4 regions of the Solibacillus sp. FSL W7-1324 genome follow, and region 1 is predicted to be linked to each of the others. Evidence: riboswitches for the same ligand, from Rfam matches in the RefSeq annotation. Region 1 holds a riboswitch; each other region holds the start of a gene.
The links. A riboswitch is a leader RNA that binds a small molecule or an ion and turns the genes downstream of it on or off. The one in region 1 is predicted to bind thiamine pyrophosphate.
Positions count from the first base shown of each region.

Region 1 (4,268 bases):
TTGCATCAATTTGTGCTGGGAAAGAAGCGTGGCGATTTCGAATTTGGCCATCACTATACCTTCTGTCAGTCCGATTGAGCTTTCTGCTACCTCGACTAATTGTTTTGCCTTTGGTAGCTGTGGGCTTTTCAGACCGTCTACCTGGCGATATAAAAATAGTAACTCTTCTGGTGATTTGCCTACAATATCTGTTGGTAATGGTGTTTTTTCAAGTACCGCATACGCCATTTTCCCAAAGCTTTTAAACACTTGTGTGAATTCAGGAAAAAAGCGATCCAGCCAACGAATCATGCGATTTTGTAGGGCATTTAAGTCTTCTTGAATCTTTGAACGTAATGTCGCACCATTTCGTAACTCCGCTTCGATACCTTCGAGATGTCGTGGATAGCTGAAGCGACCATCTCGCATGAGGCGAGCAATGACAAGTGCGTCTTTTTGGTCATTTTTCGTTTGAAGATTGTCGTCCAATTCCTTGGAACGATTGACGTGCATTGGATTGACCATCACGAATGGTATTCCGTAGCTTGTCAGAAACGCCGCCAAGTTCATCCAGTAGTGTCCTGTTGGCTCAAAACCAACGAGGATTTCCTGTTTTTCATGAGTGGTTTTTAGAGCGAGTAAGCGCTCATAAAAGCCTTCAAATCCAATGCGTGACTGTGTAATAGGAAATGATTTTTGGAGCACTCGGCCTCGATCATCAATAGCGCAAGCAAAATGTTTGTGCTTCGCAATATCGATACCGATTACTAGTGTATTTTCAGAAACTTGATTAATTTTTTCATTCGTATTAAAATTCATTGTTGTAAGTCCTCTCTGTGGATGTGCGAGTCAATTTTCCGGTTGACACTCAAGCATCATACAGGAGGGCTTTTTTGTTTTCAAGTCCCCGAAAATCCTTCTAACAGGAATGCTCCTTAAGTTAATACCGGAGTATTCCAAGGAGGGTGAACTATAACATCTCTAATCAAACTACTGGAGGCATAAAAAAAGCCACATCCAATATGGACATGGCGTAATATACATGTATCCATAGTTTTTTATAGAGGGTATCAGCTATGAACCTCTCCTGAACAACTCAGGTATTTCAATAATTTACATTGTAGTATATATAGTTCTTACTGTAAATCAATATTTTCAAAATTATGCTTTTCTCCACATCCCAGGATGCCTATCAGTAGGATTCATCTTAAAGAGAGATACAAGTTTGCTCTTAATCCATTACAAGACCGCCATCAACGACTAAATTCTGCCCAGTGATGGCACTTCCCCAAGGAGATGCAAAGAATAATGCCACTTCCGCTAATTCTTTTGGTGTTGTCACTCTTTGTAAAGGGGTTGTGGTTTCAATCAATTGAAATACTTCTGCTGTTGTCACTTTACTCGCATCCGTTTGTTTTAAAAGTCCGCCAGACATCATATTGACAGTAACGCCATACGCCCCTAACTCTTTCGCCATGTTACGTGTAAATCCGAGCAATGCTGCTTTAGCGGTTGTATATTCATGATAAGCTACTACCGGATTCTGAAATAAGTTTGTCCCAATATTGATAATACGACCAAATTCCAGTTCTTTCATATCCTCAATGCATGCTTGAATACTATTTAAAGCACCCTTAATCGTTCCTTCAAATTGCTTATTGTAATCGGTCCATTGAAGCCCAAACACATTTTTTTGTGTGAGTGGATTAAATTCAAAATCAATTAATGCATTATTAACAATAGTAGTTATCGGTGTATGAAAATACTCTTTTGCCTTTTTAACCATTTGCTGCACTTCTTGTTGATTGCGGATATCTGCTTGTAAAGCGATAACTTGAGAACCCAAACTTTGTGCTAAATGTTGCGCTTTTTCCTCACTCTTATAATAATTCAGTACGACATTAGCTCCCTCTTTGACAAATGCTTTTACGAGTTCTTCTCCAACACCTCTACTTGCGCCTGTAACTAAAACGGTTTGTTCATGTAATTTCATCATCATTTCCCCCTACTTATTTTTTGTTAGTTGTTTGAATAACCAGACCATTTTCAAACTTCCCATAAAACTCTATCCATTTTCCTCCTCGCTGGATTTAGATGGACGTATGTGCAAAAAACGTCTCTATTAATATAGAGACGCCAAAAAAGTGTATACTACACCTATAATTGCTCCCTACGTCAGTATTAACTGTCAGGTTCTAAGGGTCAGGTTTTAACCTTCTCAACACGAATGTGTCCCCCTGCAATTAAAGTATTTGCAAAAGAAAAGCTCCACGTAAAATACGCGGAGCCATAGTAAGTACAGAAAAAACTATTATGTACTTTGCTCCCTACGTCCGTATTAACGGTCAGGTTCTAAGGGTCAGGTTTTAACCTTCTCAACACAGCTGTGTCCCCCTGCAAATGCATTTAATTAGTTTGATTCTATCAAAATGGGTTCAATAAAACAAGTAATCATAAGTTAAACTAGAAATAGCCTACAGTATAGATATTTAATATTACACATTTACCCCAATCTTTATCACGCCCAATAAACGAAATTCTCATTAATTTAATCAGCATCTGTTTGCGTTGCTTTTTCCTATTTAAAAAAGCAATAGAGAAATGATAACGGACGAGTTCAAAACTAAACATGTGAATATTGTATTGCACTTCTGGTGGTCTATAAAAGATAACTATATCTCTCTTAAATTTATATTCTCTTAATTTTCTTTAACTGTGATTCTCTTATTATCTCTCTTTTCCCGTGGGTAATTTCGTTATAAGTATAATAAGTATGGGACTGCATATTACCTTCTTTTGGAATTGGTAAATGGTTCAAATTCTTTTCGATTTTTAGAATATAAAACTTATAATCTTCCTTTTCACCAAATCCAAAAGTATATTTCCGTTCATTTATATAACCTCGAAGTCGCTCTTTAATATCAGTGTTTAAAAAGCTGATCTGCTCATATATATTTTGTTCTTCAGGCTTTAAAACTAGCTCATTTTCAATACTGTATAATGTATCCATAACACCACCGACTTTTCTGAACGTCATATATTGTGCTTCCTTATATGTCCTCGGATGAGGATGGGCGTGTATTAGATACTTTTTAATCAAATCCATTGTTTGTGCAGCTGGTAAGGATATAACTTCTTTCATTGATTTACCCCCTTCATTAATGCAAAAAATTGATGAGCATATGCTAATAGGTCTTTCTTTATACCTTTAAAATCTTGCTGTAAATTTAGAGATACGACATAAATTGGATTACCTTTAATGTGATAAATATGATTTGGTTGATTTAATGCGGTAGTTTTCGCATAAAGTATCATACCTGCTACCGTTTCATCTGGATCATTTTTCCAATTATTTACATACGTAAATATTTGATAAAGATTACCAGATTTTTGTTTTGCAACCCCACCTTTAAACCTTGCTACCATATTCTCAGAATAAAATTTAGTATCCACTATCAAAGTCATTTTATCTTTCTTAAGTACAAGATCAGTTTGCATAATCGGTAAAGCATCTGTGAATTCATCATCAACATTCCAATGAATTTGGGGGTGAGATACATTATATTTCGTTTCACGTTTGAAAAATTCATAGATGAACTTTTCATATAAAGTTGATAGTCTTTGTTCATCTTGAACCTCTTTCATTAGTTGAGATGTAGAACTTTCATCAAATAATAATTGCTCATATAGATATCTACATACATCTACAATAAACTGGTAGCGAATATCTTGGCGGTTATATCTCACGTTTTTCCATAGCTTCAAATCTAACTCTACATCTGATACCTCTGTAAAATACGGCAGCAAACCGTAAAACAATCTACGCATTTTTCGACTTATTTTATTTGAACGAGATAGGTAAACGAGTGTCGCTTTAATAATTTGATTCAACAATATATTTTCTGAGAATTCATCATAAACCACTGAGATTTTCTTATTTACCAATGTATTTTTCTTTATCGTGGAATTGATATCAATTTTCCCCTTAATAACATTGGAAGTCTCTTCAATGCTTATATAATCTTTACTTAATCCTCCGCGAATCAAAACAGGTATACCAATCATTAAAATTTCTGCGTATAGCTCTTTGATGTCCTCAAACTTTTCTGTCCCGATTTGTTTATACTCAGAAAGACTTAACGTTTGATATGCATAGGAAAGCATATAGTATATATTACGAATAGGAATATTATTATTTCTCTCCATCGTAACAACCTCTTAGTCGCTCAGCCCAATGATTTACCTTCTGCTCATCATCAAACCAATACTCGAATAACTGTGGAATAATT
Region 1 covers NZ_JBBOYH010000001.1:1,971,180-1,975,447, forward strand. The annotation lists gene MKY71_RS09575 (IS110 family transposase) at 1-798, opposite strand, end outside; PreQ1 riboswitch class I at 1,024-1,070, opposite strand; gene MKY71_RS09580 (3-oxoacyl-ACP reductase) at 1,211-1,972, opposite strand; TPP riboswitch at 2,130-2,228, opposite strand; TPP riboswitch at 2,287-2,385, opposite strand; gene MKY71_RS09585 (hypothetical protein) at 2,669-3,121, opposite strand; gene MKY71_RS09590 (5-methylcytosine restriction system specificity protein McrC) at 3,118-4,185, opposite strand; gene MKY71_RS09595 (AAA family ATPase) at 4,172-4,268, opposite strand, start outside.

Region 2 (4,268 bases), 880 kb from region 1:
TTTGAAGATGGCGGCTGTTTATTAGAACTACTCACTGATTTATTAGAAGTTCGCACTTTTATTAGCACATTTTTTTATTTATTAGAACAATGCAGGACGATATTAGAAGTTTTCGAGATGCATTGTATTGAAACTATTTCCAGCCTGTCGTCGTAGAATATATAAATTGGAGGTGGATGGATGAGGAACTTCGCTTTATATATGATGTTTATCGGGATATTGATTACCGCCATCAGCGGGAACTGGATCATCTTTAATTATGATAATGTCACGATTTATCCGAAGGCTTCTTATGTAATTTTCGCAATCGGGTTAGTCATTGTAGCAGGCGCATTTGTCATGAGCCGTTTCACTGCGTACCGTGAAACTTCACGGACAGTTGATAATCGAGACGCTTTGAACAGATGGCTTATGGCGAATTATCCGGTTAATAAATGGTTAATCGTCCTCATCATTCTTCCTCTTTTGCTTGCACCGTTTTATAGCTGGTCGCTGCTTTTTAAGTTATTGAAGTGGTATATACTTGCGGGGAGCATGATAGCCGGCATCATTTTCATTCTGCAAGGTGAACGGGTAGAAGATGATGCAGATTGGCAGTATAAAGGGAAAACAAAGAAAATGCTGGAGCTGATCGATTACCGGAAACATCCGTTTAATATTTCGCTTATTCTTTTTATTCTCGTCATCGGAAGTTTTATTTTGAGTAAGCAGTGGAATATTCCACTCCATATGGATGTTGGCGGCAATCCGTACTACGTCACTACTTTGCCGATCAGTGCATCTGTTATGTCCGCACTCATGGTGATGAGTACGTTTATTTATATAATTAATCATGGGGATTTCTTCGGTTTCCGTAAAGCTGAGCTAAGTTATGAACGAGTCATGGCTGCCCACTTTGGAGAAATTTTTATGTGTGGTCCTACATTGTGTCTGTTAATTTTCACTTGGATTATTTCCTTATAGGCACGAAAAGGTAATTTTTTGCATACTTTAACAGCAATAATAAAAGAGGTGAACGATTGAATTCGAATCATGATTATACAGCGGCGCAACCGCAGTTTACATTCGATATTAATAAAAATGCATTGTTTGTTAAAGATCAGCATAATTTTATCAACCTGCTTGGCGTGAACCAGTTGAATACGCTGGATAATATATCGCTGCTCGATATTTATTTGAGTGCCAATAATGTCATTGAGCCGCACTATCATCAAAATGCGGCGGAACTTGTTTACTGTATTACGGGAAGGGCGATTGTTTCGATCTTGAATCCATTCACGAAACAGCTGTTGCATTTTCCGATTGGCCCCGGTCAAGTGGCAAACGTTCCTCAAGGCTGGTGGCATTATGAAGTTGCTACGCAAAATAATACGCATCTGCTAGCCATTTTTAATGCTCCGACACCGGAAGTGATTTTAGGTTCCGACCTGCTTAAGCTGACACCGGCAAATATTATGGCCCATACTTATGGCATGAATGAAAATCTGTGGCAGCAGGCAGTTGCACCTGTCCGACCTAATACTTTCATCGGTCCGCCAAACCCTTGGCAGCACGCCCAGCCCGCTAATTATGGCGGCGGATATGAGCAGTGAATGCACTCGGTCAAAGGGAGTAAGTTTCAAAAAAGTGCTTGCATTGTGAAGTGGTCATGTTATGATTATTGTGAAATTAACCTAATATTGGAAGCAGATAATCTGCTCGTCAAACTACTAGGGGCGCCTTTTGGCTGAGAAGTACCCTTTGCACCTGATCTAGGTAATACTAGCGTAGGAAAGTAGTGTCGATTCCCTATTTTTATTTTTTTATAGGCTACGATACCACTTTCTTCATTGAAAGTGGTTTTTTTGTTGCAAAAATTTATTTGTAAAGGGTGGATGGTTGAAATGAATAAAACGAGAAAGCTTACATACTCCGCGATTATAGCAGCGATTACAACGATTCTCAGCAGTATGGTGTATATCCCATTAGGATTCGCGAAAATTTTTCCGATACAGCATTTTGCCAATGTCGTCTCGGCCGTACTTCTCGGTCCATGGTATGCGGTATTGCAGGCGTTTCTTACATCGACGTTAAGAAACTTGATGGGGACAGGCAGTCTATTTGCTTACCCTGGAAGCATGATTGGTGCTCTTCTCGCGGCATTGTTGTTTGCGAAAACGAAGAAGCTGGCGTTTGCCGCTTTGGGTGAAGTAGTCGGGACAGGGTTGCTTGGTGCAATGGCTACTTATCCGATTGCGATATTATTTTTAGGTCAGGAAGCGGCGCTGTTCGGTTTTGTCCCGGCCTTTATGATGAGTTCGTTTGCGGGTGCAATTTTAGGCTATGGTTTGCTGAAAGTGATGGTGAGAAACCGGGCGTTTGGCGGGATGCTTAATGCGGGGTGAGTCGCTGGGGTTGGGGGCGGTTTTATTAGAAGATTTTCGGTAGTTATTAGAACATTTGGGCGGGTTATTAGAACTTCTGGGGTGGTTATTAGAACAATTTTTTGCTAGAGAATTTTTTGTATTGGTATATCGATTTTATTAGAAGAATTGGTGCGGATATTAGAACTTTCGCGGGTTATATTAGAACAATTTATTTATATAGAACTGTTTTCACCGGCTTACCGATTTTATTAGAAGATTTGAGCGTTTATTAGAACATCCGGGCAGGATATTTGAAGATCAGTGGACGATATTAGAACATATGACAGACTTATTAGAACAACCGATACTTATATTAGAACATCTCACTTTTATTAGAAGATTTTAAAATATATTAGAACAACTCAGACCTTTATTAGAAAATGAAAAGCCGGGTATCAATCAACGCATGACACCCGGCTCATTTCATTAAGCTAAATTAATCTGCCATGACACGCCGTAACGGTCATTGAGCCAGCCGAACTTCTTACTGAACCCGTAATCCCCGATTGGCATTAGCGGATGGCCGCCTTCAAGCAGTTTTTCATACAGATAGTCGGTTTCCTCTTCTGTATCACATGTAATAAAAATAGAAAATGACGGTGTGAAGTCAAATTCATGTTTCAAATTACTGTCAATGCACATAAATTCCTGGCCTTTAATCGAAAAAGTCGCTTGCATGACTGTTCCTTCGTCTCCGCCTTCATTTGCTCCATAGCGGACAATGCTCGTAATTTCCGCGTCCTCGATCACGGATGTGTAGAAGTTCATTGCTTCTTCTGCAACACCGCCTTGAAACATTAAAAATGGTTTTGCGCTTTTCATTGTACCCTTCCCCTTCTGAAATCAAATTTACTCCACTTCAATTTAGCCTATTTTAACCTTTTCCGCGAACTTTTCTACCTATTTAAAGGCATCTCCCAACTAGAAGATGCCTTTTGTTTAATATTTAAATTTCGCGATAACGAGCTGTAATTCCTGTGCCAGTTCCGTTAAAGCTTGTGCTGATGATGAAATTTCTTCAATGGCGATGAGCTGCTGTTCCGAAGATGCGGCTACTTCTTCTGAAATCGCAGCATTGTCTTGCGCAAATAATGCCATTTCTTTTACGCTGGAAGATGTTTCGAGAATCGACGCAGACACTTGCTGTGCTGTTGCCGATACTTCCTCTATTTGCGGTGTTACTTGCTCCATGCTTTCGATAATCGTAGAGAACTTCGCCAATGCTTCGTTGGAAACTTCCACACCGTTTTCTACTTCGTGCGAAATGCGGTCCATAATCGAGACCGTATTTCCCGTGTCATTCTGAATTGCTGAAATGATTTCATAAATATCCTTCGTTGACTGATGGGACTGGTTTGCCAGTTGTTTCACTTCATTGGCGACAACCGCAAAACCTTTCCCGTGTTCGCCTGCTCGTGCCGCTTCAATCGAGGCATTTAATGAAAGCAAGTTTGTCTGTTCAGCAATTCCTGTAATAATATTTAAAATCGAATTTACCTGTTTTGAACGTTCATTTAATGACTGGATCGTTTGATGGGATGCAATGACCGACTGATGGATCGATTTCATCTGATTGACGATATTTTCAACAGACTGACCGCCATCATAGGCCTGTTTCGTCGTTTCGTTTGTCAGGGCTGAAACTTGCGCCGAGTAATTCGCGATTTGTACCGCACCCTCCGTTATTTCCTCGAATGCATGGACACTTGTATCGACACTGTCCTTTTGCTTTTCCGCGCTTACCGATACTTGCTGAATCGAAGTAGAAACTTCCTGTGTCACAGCAGTCGTCTCTTCAGAGTTCGCCGACAACTGTTCTGCTGAGGCAGCGACAAGTTCCGCATTTTGCTCAATTTTTTGGAT
Region 2 covers NZ_JBBOYH010000001.1:2,854,174-2,858,441, forward strand. The annotation lists gene MKY71_RS14190 (nucleotidyltransferase) at 181-963, shown strand; gene MKY71_RS14195 (cupin domain-containing protein) at 1,020-1,592, shown strand; TPP riboswitch at 1,702-1,790, shown strand; gene thiW (energy coupling factor transporter S component ThiW) at 1,884-2,384, shown strand; gene MKY71_RS14205 (VOC family protein) at 2,832-3,227, opposite strand; gene MKY71_RS14210 (methyl-accepting chemotaxis protein) at 3,345-4,268, opposite strand, start outside.
Region 2: it holds a riboswitch for thiamine pyrophosphate, as region 1 does, so the genes downstream of both, thiW (energy coupling factor transporter S component ThiW) here and MKY71_RS09580 (3-oxoacyl-ACP reductase) in region 1, are expected to answer to the same signal.

Region 3 (4,268 bases), 480 kb from region 1:
TTTTTGCAAGTGATCTAAACTTTTCGATTTTGATATCTTCCTGTCCTACATGAATTCCATCTGCATCTAAGTTTAATGCAAGTTCGACATCATCATTGATAATGAACGGTACTTTATATATTTGGCACAGCTTTTGGCATTGCCGGGCAAATTGAATGTACTCATCACCTTTTAAAGCATTTTCACCTTTTTCCCTCAGCTGGAACATCGTAACTCCTGCCTGTAGCGCCTCTTCTAAAACAAGGAGCGGGTCGCGTTTACAATTGATTGTTCCCATAACAAAATACTTATTTAAATCAAAAAACATGGACATTGCACAACCCCCGCTGTTCATGATAAGCAAAATGATTTGTCGGGCCAAAGCCGTGACCAATATTGAGCGGATGACGAATAGCCAGTTGCACATATTTTTTCGCTTCTATAATGGCTGCCTCTATCGATCTTCCTTTTGCCATCTCCGCCGTGATTGCTGCGGAAAATGTACAGCCTGTTCCATGCGTATGCTTCGTATCCACTCGCTCTGTTTTCATTTTAAATGGTTGTTCCCCGCGAATGAAAACCGTATCTGTCGCATGCTTACCGCTTAAGTGACCACCTTTAATGACTACACATTCCAGTCCTAGACTTAAGAGATGCTGTGCCGCTGAATTAATATCTTCTTCAGTTTGAATTGTATAGCCAGTCAGAATTTCCGCTTCCGGAATGTTCGGTGTACAAACAGTTGCAAGCGGCAATAACTTTTCTTTAAGGGCTGTTGTTGCCTGCTGCTCGAGTAAACTGGCACCTCCCTTTGCAATCATGACTGGGTCAACAATTATCGGAATTGTTGTTTCTTTAAGCTGCGCGACTATCGCCTCGATAATTTCTGCACTAAACAGCATACCTGTTTTAATTGCTTTTATATCAAAATCTTGAAGTACCGCTTTTAACTGAGCTTGCACGAAATCAGGAGTTGTCGGAAAAATCCCGTGCACGCCTTCCGTGTTTTGTGCGGTTAGTGCGGTAATGACCGATGTACCAAATACACGTAATTCCTGAAACGTTTTCAAGTCTGCTTGAATGCCTGCACCGCCACCGCTATCTGAGCCTGCAATTGTACATGTAATCATCGTCGTCCCTCCGCTAAAAGTTCTAGTTCATTCAAGAAGTTAGTATGGAAAGTTCCTATAGCTGCAACAGAATTGGCACTCGCCTGTTTATATTCATTGAGCAGAGTTTGTAAGTCATTAAACGGTTCTTTACTGTTTGCAAGCACCGCAGCACAAAAGGCACTCAATAAGCAGCCGCTCCCAGTCATTTTTGTCACTTTTTCATGACCACCCGTTACAAATTCAACTCTTTCCCCATCCGTAATCACATCTTGTTCTCCTGTAACGATTACAATAGATTGATAGTGATTCGCCAGCTGTTTGGCCGTCGCTGCAACATCGATATGTCCATTACCGCTATCAACACCTTTGGAAGTCCAATCCGCTCCCGCAAGAGCCGCCAATTCTCCAATATTGCAGCGGATAACATCAATCTTTAGAAGATAGAGCAATTGTCGTGCTGTCTCAATTCGAAACTTTGTTGCCCCTACTCCTACTGGATCCAGAACAACCGGAGTATGATGCTTATTTGCGCTAAATCCTGCTTCCTTCATCGATGCTACTGTCCGTTCATTCAAAGTACCCAAATTTAAAAGTAATGCACTTGACTGAGCAGCCATTTCTCCCGCTTCTTCGATCGCATCCGCCATTACCGGTGAGGCACCTACCGCAAGCAAACCATTCGCTGTAAAATTTGCGACGACATAATTTGTAATGCAATGTACTAACGGCTGATTTTTATGAATTGCTTGCAGGCTCATTGACATACACCCCTTGTTCCCAGTTTTGCTTCGTCCAAGGCATCTCCCAAAACATCCATTCGTAATAACAGCTTTTCTTAAAATGTTCCTGCAAGACTTTTACCTTTGCTGGTTGTTCTTTCGCATATCGATCCAGCATTGACTTTTGTATTTCAATATTTTGTAGCATCTCCTCGGACGCATAGAGTGCAATCCATTGTTCATAAAGGGGGACATTCGGACGTGCATCTTTTAACCTTTGCCCAATTTCCTGATACAGCCACGGGCAAGGTAAAATTGCCGCAAATGCTTCAGCTACATCTCCGTTATGCACCGCATTATACATATGGCTTACATAGTTATAGGCTGCTGGAGCCGCTTCGAATTGCTCCAAATCATCCGCTGTCACGCCTAATTCTTTAAACGTTGTACGATGCAACTCCAACTCTGCGTCATGAATAAATTTTGCTGTTTGCAGAAAATATTGAACATCGTCATCCGTAGTCGCTTTTGCAGCTGCAAGAGCAAGAACTTTCGTATAATGTTTTAAATAATATGCATCCTGCAGCATATAAAACTTAAACTTCTCCAGCGGTAAACTTCCATCTGCAATCCCTTGTACAAATGGATGATAGAAGCTAGCCTCCCAATAAAAATCCGTTTCTTTCCTTACCTTTTCACAAAATCCCATTGTTACTCCTCCTTTTTGTTGGCGGAAGCACAAAAAAAGACGCCTCTATATAGAGAGACGTCCCCAAAAAGTGTAAGTACCACTTTTCATTGCTCCCTACGTCCGTATTAACGGCCAGGTTCCAAGGGTCAGGTTTTAACCTTCTCAACACTACTGTGTCCCCCCGCAAATCAAATGCGTGTATATTTGCAAAAGAAAGACTCCACGTAAAGGATACGCGGAGTCAAAGTAAGTACATATGTATAGCGTGTACTTTGCTCCCTACGTCCGTATTAACGGCCAGGTTCTAAGGGTCAGGTTTTAACCTTCTCAACACTGCTGTGTCCCCCCGCAAATGCATTTAATTACCCAGAGTGTAACAAATTAATTCAACCCGGGCAAGGGAATTCGAAAAATTATGAAATTACTACTATATTTAGGGAATCATTCCAGAAAGTAAAGCTATTTTTAGTGCTCAGAAAAAAACGCTATTTCCCCTTAGAGAAAATAGCATCTTTGTTTTACCGCAATCGACGTTGACTATTGTAAATGGGCTACTGTCGATCGTTTACCAGTCATTTCTTGATAAGCCTGCGCATATTCCTCAGCCAGTTTATCAACATATTGCTGGGTAGAGGTAATCTCTTTAATTGCACCAATTCCTTGCCCGCTTCCCCAAATATCTTTCCAGGCTTTTGCGTTATTATCGTTAAAGTTCATCGCAGAAGGATCACTTTCTTTGAGATTATTTGGATCCATCCCCGCATTCATAATAGAGCCTTTCAAATAATTTCCGTGGATTCCTGTAAATAAATTACTGTATATAATATCCTCTGCTGTACTATCCACAATCATCTGTTTATATTCTTGACGCGCAAAAGCTTCTTCCGTCGCGATAAATGGTGAGCCAATATAGCCGAAATCAGCACCCATCGCCTGTGCTGCCAATACGGAATGGCCTCGTGCGATGGATCCTGATAAAGCTAACGGTCCGTCAAACCATTCGCGGATTTCCTGTATAAGCGCAAATGGACTCTGCTGACCGGCATGGCCTCCTGCACCTGCTGCTACTGCAATGATACCGTCCGCACCTTTTTGAATCGCTTTTTTTGCAAAATAATTGTTGATGACATCATGGAAAACAATGCCTCCATAACTATGCGCTGCCTCAAAAACTTCTTCGCGTGCCCCAAGTGAAGTAATAATAAGCGGAACTTTATATTTCACACAAAGCTCCATATCCTGTTCCAGGCGGTCATTTGTTTTATGAACAATCTGGTTAATGGCAAATGGCGCTGCCGGCCGATCCGGATTTTTGGCATTATAGCTTGCCAACTCCTCTGTAATTTCAGCTAACCATTCATCTAGCTGGCTTGCCGGCCTTGCGTTCAGCGCTGGCATCGACCCGACAATTCCTGCCTTGCATTGCGCAATGACCAATTTTGGATTGCTAATAATAAACAACGGTGCCCCAATTACTGGGATTCGTAAGTTTTGTAAGATTTCCGGAACATTCCCCATCAATAATCCCCCTTTTCTTCAGCTACTACTAATACTTCATCAATATTGACCAAATCTCCTTCTTAAATAGATGACAATCAAAAAAGTCAGATGAATAGTTTTTGATTTCATCTGACCATCTATGCTGCTTTTTCTATTTCTTCACCACATTAAAATTAGCCCCGATAAGCTGCCAGTTTTGCGGGAATGGCAATCCTAACTTCCAATAGCCAACACCGCGCAAATTCAAGCGCTTTACTAAATCAAACT
Region 3 covers NZ_JBBOYH010000001.1:2,453,749-2,458,016, forward strand. The annotation lists gene thiE (thiamine phosphate synthase) at 1-313, opposite strand, end outside; gene thiD (bifunctional hydroxymethylpyrimidine kinase/phosphomethylpyrimidine kinase) at 297-1,109, opposite strand; gene thiM (hydroxyethylthiazole kinase) at 1,106-1,849, opposite strand; gene tenA (thiaminase II) at 1,827-2,519, opposite strand; TPP riboswitch at 2,596-2,694, opposite strand; TPP riboswitch at 2,761-2,859, opposite strand; gene MKY71_RS12160 (NAD(P)H-dependent flavin oxidoreductase) at 3,039-4,019, opposite strand; gene MKY71_RS12165 (LysM peptidoglycan-binding domain-containing protein) at 4,153-4,268, opposite strand, start outside.
Region 3: it holds a riboswitch for thiamine pyrophosphate, as region 1 does, so the genes downstream of both, tenA (thiaminase II) here and MKY71_RS09580 (3-oxoacyl-ACP reductase) in region 1, are expected to answer to the same signal.

Region 4 (4,268 bases), 1.2 Mb from region 1:
ATTATTTGATAAGCTGCAAAACGAAGCATTGTCTTTAAAAGAAAAACAACAACAGCAGCAAGCCATTATAAATGAGCTGGAAGATGCGACAGTGACATACCATGAAACATATGAAACCCATGCTGCATTAACACGAAAAATTGAAATGGCTAAAGAAGTAGCTGCAATACAAATGAATGTTGATTCTCTAGTAAATCAGCTTGCCGGTAAGAAACGAATTGCTGATGAAGCACAGCAAAAGCTGAAAAATATGGAGCAGCAAATACGCAGCAATCATGCAACCTTTCTAGCAGCATCATTACACCACGGGGAAGCCTGTCCTGTATGTGGAAGCACTAATCATCCAGCCATTCATAACAGTGAAGCGGTTGTCATTGATGAGGATGCACTGGCACAACTGCGTCAAGAGGCCGATCGAACGATGCAAAGTTTTTACCAAGTTACTTCAAAGCTGGATGTGGAAAAGGCAACATTGGATCAGAAAATAAGTGCGCTTCAGTTACTTGATGCCCAGCTTTCAAAACTACATGAGTATGAACAGCATTTAGCAGAACTGACAGCGAAATTATCAAAGCAGAAACAGCAGCAGGCCCAGCTTGTCACAGAAAAGAAAATGATGGCCCAGCTTTTGGAAAGTAAAGAAGTACTGCAAGGCCGTATTGAAAAAGGTCAGCAATACGTAATCGATATTGATAAGCAATATGCGCAGGAAAAAGGGAAGCTTGAGCAAAGTGAACAGTCATTATTGCCACAGTTTTCTACATTGGATGAAGTAACGCAAGAATTGGCAAACCACCAGCAAAAACATCACCAGTTAAAAGCTGCGATTCAAAATGCCCTTGAAGCGATGCAAAAAATCCAATTGGATGAGAAATCTTGTGAAGTGAACTATCACCATGCCAAAAATCTTGTAACAGAAAAGCAGCAGGAATCTCTTTTAGCACAAAAAGAATTTGAATCCGCATTACAGCAGGAAGGATTCGATTTGGAAAAGTATAAAACTGCATTACTGCCATTAAATATACAGCAGCAAATTCAGGATGCGGTTGAAGCATATAAGCAAAATGTCCACACATTATCTGTTCAAATTGCTGAGGAAGAACCTTTGCTCGAAGGAAAAGAACAAGCCGATTTAACGGCAAGTGAGCAACAGATTCATGAGTTGAATGAGCAGATCGAGGAACATTACTCAAAAATGACATTGATCCAGTCCTATGTTGAACAATGTAAGGAGACGCGCGATAAACTCGACCAATCCGCGCAACAGATCGAAAGCTATAAAGAGAAACTAATGCAAGTCGAACATGTTTACAATTTAATTCGAGGTCAAAATGATGCGAAAATTTCATTTGAGCGTTTTGTTCAAATTGGTTATTTGGAAAAAGTGACACATGCGGCAAATGAACGTTTGCGTGTCTTATCAAATGGCCAATACTTCCTTAAATCTACAGGTAGAAAAGAAGGAAATGCCCAAAGCGGACTCAGCATTGATGTATATGACAGCCATACAGGGCAAACGCGGGATGTAAAAACACTGTCCGGCGGTGAAAAATTCAATGCCTCTCTTTCATTGGCATTAGGAATGGCCGATGTTATTCAAAGTGTTCAAGGAAGCGTGCATATCGATACGATGTTTATCGATGAAGGCTTCGGTACTTTGGATGAAGAGGCGTTAAGAAGAGCAATCGATATATTGATCGATCTTCAGCAAACAGGCCGCTTAATTGGCGTCATTTCCCATGTAGCCGAACTAAAAGCAGCAATGCCTGCCATCTTGCAAGTGCAAAAACTCAAAGAAGGCTACAGTAAAACAGAGATTATTATTAAATAACGCAAAAACACATTTCCCTCACGCAAAAGTGGGAAATGTGTTTTTGTTAGCGTTTTGGAGTTCGTCGTGTAGTTGCAGGTTGCGGTGTTGATTTTTTGTTGTCCATCATTTTTTTTATGATCGGGTACACGATTGGTCCATATTTAATTGCTGTTTTAATAAGCTTATTTAATTTCATTAGTAAACACTCCTTAACGAATACATTTCGTATAAAAAATATACCCAAAATAGGAGCTTTCATAAACATTAACGTAAAACTTTAATCGCTAGAACTAAATTCCAAATCGCCAGGATGAACGTAATAACGACTAAAAGAATAAATCCGATAAAATGCGAACTAAAGAAAAAATCCTGGAAACTTAAGGTCAACGTATCATTCAAGGAAAGAACGGAAGTAAAAAGGTAAATAATATACAGAATTCCTAATAGTATCGGTATGAGTTGAGAAATGAATGCTTTTTTAGAATGGCCTTTAACGGCATCATCTTTCGTAACAATAAATATAATTAACGGTAAAATAAACGGTGCAAAATAAAAACTTAAATAGCTTAATGCACTTAAACCTTTCGATTGATCCACTATTCATCACTCCTTCGTATCTATTATATGTAATTCTAGTACGTTTCAAAATAATAGCTGTTGAAAGTTGTAAAAATATTCGTTACAATGAGCATGTTCAAACAATAAAAATTAGATGTACCACAAGGGGTGCCGAGAAAGTCGGCTGAGATTGTGCACGGGATTGCACTGACTCTTTGAACCTGTAAGTTAGCACTTGCGTAGGGATGTGGATAGAATCCGACTGTTCAAACGATAGTCAGGCTTTTGTCCTGATTATCGTTTTTTTACTTTTTCTATCCCTCTTCACTTTTGTTACATCGGATAAAAAGAAAGGGGAATTGTTATGGACAGAAAGAAATTATTAATGATGGTGGAAATCGCAATATTTGCTGCCATCGGACTGGTATTGGATCAAGTATCCTTTAAGATGTGGGCACAAGGCGGATCGATCAGTTTTGTTATGGTACCGATCATGTTAATGGCCATCCGTTGGGGATTAACGGCGGGACTGACAACTGGCTTGCTGATCGGCGTCATGCAAATGATGTTCGGTGCGTACATTGTCCACTGGTTACAGGCAATTTTAGATTACGGGCTTGCCTTTACTGTAGTAGGGTTAGCGGCAATTGTGAGAAAGCCGTTATTAGAGGCTACACAATCGCTCAATAAAGTAAAAATGGCACTTTATATTGTCATTGGTGCACTTATAGGCGGAGCTTTAAGATTTGTTTCACACTTGCTCGCAGGTGTCGTATTCTTTAAAGAATACGCGGGCGATGATAATGTATGGGCCTACTCAATTATTTACAACAGTACTTATATGGTACCTGCTACTATACTTACGGCAATCATCGCAGTTATTTTATTCACATCTGCTCCTCGTTTGCTTCAAAAAGTAAAAACAACATAATATATAGAAAATACAAGGCTTGCAGCAAGGGATACTTCGCCCGCTGCAAGCTTTTTCTCCATTTAATAGTAGAAAGTCGTGCTAAATTAGTAATAAAACGGCAAATTTTAAAATCCTTGAACAATTACAACCGATTTTAAGTATGCTATAGTTAAGGATAGACATTGTTTAAGAGGAAGGAAGTTACACATGATTGTTACTACTCAAGAAGAAATCCAGGCATTTAAAAAAATCGGACGCGTTTGTGCTGAAATTCGTGAGGCGATGAAAGCTGCGACAGTACCTGGCGTGACAACGAAAGAATTAGATGAGATTGCAGGCCGTATGTTTGCAGAAGCAGGCGCGGTTTCCGGTCCTAAAGGCGAATATGATTTTCCGGGATATACATGCATTTCAGTAAATCACGAAGTTGCACATGGTATTCCAGGGAACAAGGTCATCAAAGAAGGCGATATTGTAAACATAGATGTTTCGGGCTCTTTAAACGGTTATTTTGCAGATACAGGTATTTCATTTGTCGTTGGTGAAGGTTATGAAGATAAAGAAAAACTTTGTACTGTAGCAAAATCGGCATTTGATCGTGCGATGACAAAGGTTAAAGCCGGTTCGAAATTAAACCAAATCGGTAAAGCGGTAGAGCGTGAAGCACGTGATCACGGTTTAACAGTAATTATGAACTTAACAGGTCATGGTTTAGGGAAATCATTACACGAAGAGCCAAACCATGTATTGAACTATTATGATGCTTGGGATACAACAATCATGAAAGAAGGTATGGTGTTGGCAGTAGAGCCGTTTATTTCGGCGAAGGCTGAGCATATCGTAGAATCAGGTGACGGCTGGACATTCATTACACCGGACAAATCATTAGTTGCCCAAATCGAACACTCGATTATTGTAACAAAAGATAAACCAATCATTTTAACTTCATTGGAAGACTAAGTTATAAACGTGGGAGCACTCAGT
Region 4 covers NZ_JBBOYH010000001.1:3,153,536-3,157,803, reverse strand. The annotation lists gene MKY71_RS15835 (SMC family ATPase) at 1-1,831, shown strand, start outside; gene MKY71_RS15830 (hypothetical protein) at 1,878-2,009, opposite strand; gene MKY71_RS15825 (DUF4870 domain-containing protein) at 2,078-2,410, opposite strand; TPP riboswitch at 2,526-2,634, shown strand; gene thiT (energy-coupled thiamine transporter ThiT) at 2,736-3,302, shown strand; gene map (type I methionyl aminopeptidase) at 3,492-4,244, shown strand.
Region 4: it holds a riboswitch for thiamine pyrophosphate, as region 1 does, so the genes downstream of both, thiT (energy-coupled thiamine transporter ThiT) here and MKY71_RS09580 (3-oxoacyl-ACP reductase) in region 1, are expected to answer to the same signal.